DNA from 2 places in the Kosakonia beeri genome. Region 2 is predicted to be linked to the other one. Evidence: predicted binding sites of a transcription regulator. Region 2 holds the regulator's gene; the other holds the start of a gene.
The links. The regulator PurR, encoded in region 2, represses purine synthesis genes. The targets are predictions, from matches to a motif close to CANGCAAACGTTTGCNTG.
Positions count from the first base shown of each region.

Region 1: the regulator PurR is predicted to act here: its motif matches at 909-926, upstream of pyrC (dihydroorotase).

Region 1 covers NZ_CM135106.1:3,036,667-3,038,871, forward strand. Annotated here, with positions in the region: gene grxB (glutaredoxin 2) at 1-182, shown strand, start outside; gene ACUY4S_RS14460 (lipoprotein) at 303-863, shown strand; gene pyrC (dihydroorotase) at 980-2,023, shown strand; gene dinI (DNA damage-inducible protein I) at 2,098-2,205, shown strand, end outside.
Region 2 covers NZ_CM135106.1:2,814,861-2,817,065, forward strand. Annotated here, with positions in the region: gene ACUY4S_RS13390 (MFS transporter) at 1-350, opposite strand, end outside; gene cydH (cytochrome bd-I oxidase subunit CydH) at 527-616, opposite strand; gene purR (HTH-type transcriptional repressor PurR) at 914-1,939, shown strand; gene punR (DNA-binding transcriptional activator PunR) at 1,959-2,205, opposite strand, start outside.

The DNA.
Region 1 (2,205 bases), 220 kb from region 2:
AATTGATTGCGAAACCAAACGCGGTCAACGGCGAACTCTCCGATGATGATATTCATCTGTTCCCGCTGCTGCGCAACCTCACCCTCGTGGCGGGGATCAACTGGCCGACACGCGTCGCGGATTATCGCGATAACATGGCCAAGCAAACACAAATCAATCTGCTCTCTTCGATGGCCATTTAAGCGGCGAGTGGCGGAAGCCCGCTTCCGCCACTGCATTCGGCTTTTTCCGCTGGTCTTTATGCTTCAGGTACCGCATGCTACGCCCCAGGATTGAAGCATCTGGATCACGTTGAGGAACACATGAAGAGACTCTTTTTTGCCGCGGCCTTACTGTTAAGTGGCGTGCTGGTCGGGTGTAACCAACTCACCCAATATTCCATCAGCGAGCAGGAAATTAACCAGGCGCTGCAAAAACGCAATAATTTTGCCAAAGATATCGGTGTACCCGGGCTTGCCGATGCGCACATTGTGCTGAGCAATCTTTCCAGTGCCATTGGTCGTGAAGAACCCAACAAAGTCACGCTAACGGGCGATGCCAACCTGGATATGACCTCGCTCTTTGGCAACCAGAAAGCGAACATTAAGCTTAAAATGAAAGCCCTGCCAGTGTTCGATAAAGAGAAAGGCGCGATCTATCTCCAGGAGATGGAAGTTGTCGATGCCACGGTAACGCCGGAGAAGATGCAAACCGTCTTGCAGACGCTTATGCCTTATCTTAACCAGTCGCTGCGCAGCTATTTCAATCAGCGACCGGCTTATGTGCTGAAAGATGACAGCAGCAAAGGCGAGGCGCTGGCGAAAAAATTCGCCAAAGGTATTGAGGTGAAACCGGGCGAGATCGTCATTCCCTTTACCGACTGAGTCACCGGGGCGCAAATGCGCCCTTTTTTTTAGGAAAAGAGTGCAAACGAAAACGTTTCCGCATATCCTTTGTGTCCGGCAAAAAACAACTGATCCTCACCAGCCGGAGCACTCCAATGACACAATCCCAGGTTTTGAAAATCCGCCGCCCTGACGACTGGCATGTCCACTTACGCGATGGTGATATGCTGAAAACTGTCGTGCCGTGGACCAGCGAGACTTACGCTCGTGCGATTGTTATGCCTAACCTGGTTCCGCCTGTCACTACTGTCGACGCTGCACGTGCCTATCGCCAGCGTATTCTCGACGCCGTTCCCGCCGGGCATGATTTCACCCCGCTGATGACCTGTTATTTAACCGACACGCTGGACGCAGACGAAGTGGAGCGGGGTTTTAAGGAAAACGTCTTCACTGCAGCAAAACTCTATCCGGCGAATGCCACCACCAACTCCAGCCACGGTGTAACCAGCATCGATGCGATTATGCCGGTACTGGAGCGCATGGAGAAATTAGGCATGCCGCTGCTTGTACACGGTGAAGTGACCCATGCCGACATAGATATCTTTGATCGTGAAGCACGGTTCATTGAAACGGTTATGGAGCCGCTGCGCCAGCGCTTACCGGGGCTGAAAGTGGTGTTTGAGCATATCACTACCAAGGATGCCGCCGACTATGTACGTGACGGTAATGAGTTTCTGGCGGCCACAATTACACCGCAGCATTTGATGTTTAACCGCAATCATATGCTGGTTGGCGGTGTGCGCCCTCACCTCTATTGCCTTCCGATCCTCAAACGTAATATCCACCAGCAGGCCTTGCGCGAACTGGTAGCCAGTGGCTTTGAGCGCGCATTTCTTGGCACCGACTCCGCTCCACATGCCCGGCATCGTAAAGAAGCCAGTTGCGGTTGCGCGGGCTGTTTCAACGCGCCAACGGCCCTGGGCAGTTACGCGACGGTGTTTGAGGAGATGGAGGCGCTCCAGCATTTCGAAGCGTTTACCTCGCTGAATGGCCCGCGTTTCTACGGTTTGCCAGTCAATGAAAGCTTTATTGAACTGGTGCGCGAAGAACAGCTCGTGCCGCAGACCCTTCCTCTGCAGGACGATGCACTGGTGCCATTCCTCGCGGGTGAAACGGTACGCTGGCGCGTTAAGCGTTAAAATAATTACATCCCCTGTTGTAAAGGCCTGATATAAACTGTATATATATACAGTAAATTACACAGGGGGCTATTATGCGCATTGAAGTGACTATCGCCAAAACAACACCCTTACCGCCGGGCGCTATTGATGCACTGGCGGGCGAATTATCCCGTCGACTGAACAACTCCTATCCCGATCGT
Region 2 (2,205 bases):
ACCACCGAGCCAAGACCAAAAAAGGCACCGTGGTTAAGACTGGTAACAATACGCGCCAGCATCAACGTGGCGTAATCCGGTGCGATTGCTGAAAGCACATTACCGAGCGTAAAAATCGCCATTAAAAAGATCAGCGCGTTACGTCTGCCGCGATGTGAAAGTAGCAGTGTCATTAACGGCGCACCGACCATCACACCGACGGCATATGCGCTAATCAACATCCCCGCCGCCGGAATAGAAACATCAACGCCGCGGGCAATCACTGGCAGTAACCCCATCGGGGAGAACTCAGTGGTGCCAATGCCGAAGGCGCCAATCGCCAGGGCAAGCAAAGGAAAATTCACTTTCATAGATAGACTCCGGAAACACCGTGTCGGTGGATGACACTGTTGTAGAAGCCAAAAGTATGACAGTAATCACAAAAAACAGCAGTTAGCAAAATGACAAAAGATTATTGCGGGTTTGATAACAATGGGCAGAAAAGCGGGCAAAACGGAGGGAGAAAAAGCCTCTCCCTCGCGCGGGATCAATGCAGAGCTGCGGTCAGAGCGCCGAAAACAATCAGGCTCAGAACGATAATGGTGGTGAACAGTGAATACTTCAGGTCGGTGCTCATCAATTTTCTCCGTTTTAATTTCCACACAAAAAGTGCGTTAGCGCATTTTTGCACAAATAATCATAAAAATCTTGCAGGAATTCGTGAGACGAATGTTTTATCTCTTCCCCTTTTGCTCAAGATCAGACAAAATTCGACGCTAAATTTATTAGCGTACCGGCCATTGACTCCCCTCCTGACGTCCAGTGTCTTTTTCCCGGCGTACCGCATTCCCTTTCGCGGGTACAGGGTGATTGAAGGCAAACGTTTACCTTATGTATTATCAGGAGCTTAAGATATGGTCTGGAGTGACATCTGATGGCAACGATCAAAGACGTAGCGAAGCGAGCAAACGTTTCCACCACAACTGTATCACACGTAATTAACAAAACCCGTTTCGTCGCCGAAGAGACGCGCAATGCTGTGTGGGCGGCGATCAAAGAGTTGCACTATTCACCCAGCGCCGTCGCGCGCAGCCTGAAGGTGAATCACACCAAATCGATCGGTTTGCTGGCAACCAGTAGCGAAGCGGCGTATTTCGCTGAAATCATTGAAGCTGTCGAGAAAAAGTGTTTTCAGAAAGGGTATACCCTGATTCTCGGCAACGCCTGGAATGACCTTGAAAAACAACGCGCTTATCTGTCCATGATGGCGCAAAAACGCGTCGATGGTTTGTTAGTGATGTGTTCGGAATATCCGGAGTCGCTGCTCAGCATGCTGGAAGAGTACCGCCATATTCCGATGGTGGTGATGGACTGGGGCGAAGCCAAAGCTGACTTTACTGACTCGGTGATTGATAACGCCTTTGAAGGCGGCTATATGGCTGGTCGTTATCTGGTGGAGCGTGGGCATCGTGACATTGGCGTTATTCCCGGGCCGCTGGAGCGCAACACCGGCGCTGGGCGTCTGGCAGGCTTTATGAAAGCCATGACCGAAGCCATGATCACCGTGCCGGAAAGCTGGATTGTGCAGGGTGACTTTGAGCCGGAGTCCGGTTATCGCGCTATGCAGCAGATCCTGTCGCAGGCGCACCGTCCGACAGCCGTCTTCTGTGGGGGCGATATTATGGCCATGGGCGCGCTCTGTGCCGCCGATGAAATGGGCTTGCGCGTACCGCAGGATATTTCGCTCATTGGCTACGACAATGTGCGCAACTCCCGTTTCTTTACGCCGTCACTGACCACTATCCATCAGCCGAAAGACTCGCTGGGAGAAACGGCGTTTACCATGCTGCTGGATCGCATCGTTAACAAACGTGAAGAATCGCAATCCATTGAAGTCCATCCGCGCCTGATTGAGCGCCGTTCGGTTGCTGACGGCCCGTTCCGCGACTACCGTCGTTAATACTTTTCGGTGGGAGCCTTCACTCCGGCTCCCGCAACCATTCCCGGTTCAGTGTTTCACTGTCGCCCAAATAGTCCAGCAACCAGTTTAGCGCTGGCGAGGCTTCGTTTTGTTGCCATGTCAGGCAACAGGCTGCATCCGGGAAGGGATTTTCAAGTTCCAGCGCTACCCAGTCTCCGCTTTCCAGCCATGGCCGGGCAAAATGCGACGGGACCATTCCCACACATACCCCTGCCGACAGACACGCTTCCGACGAGGCCCAATCC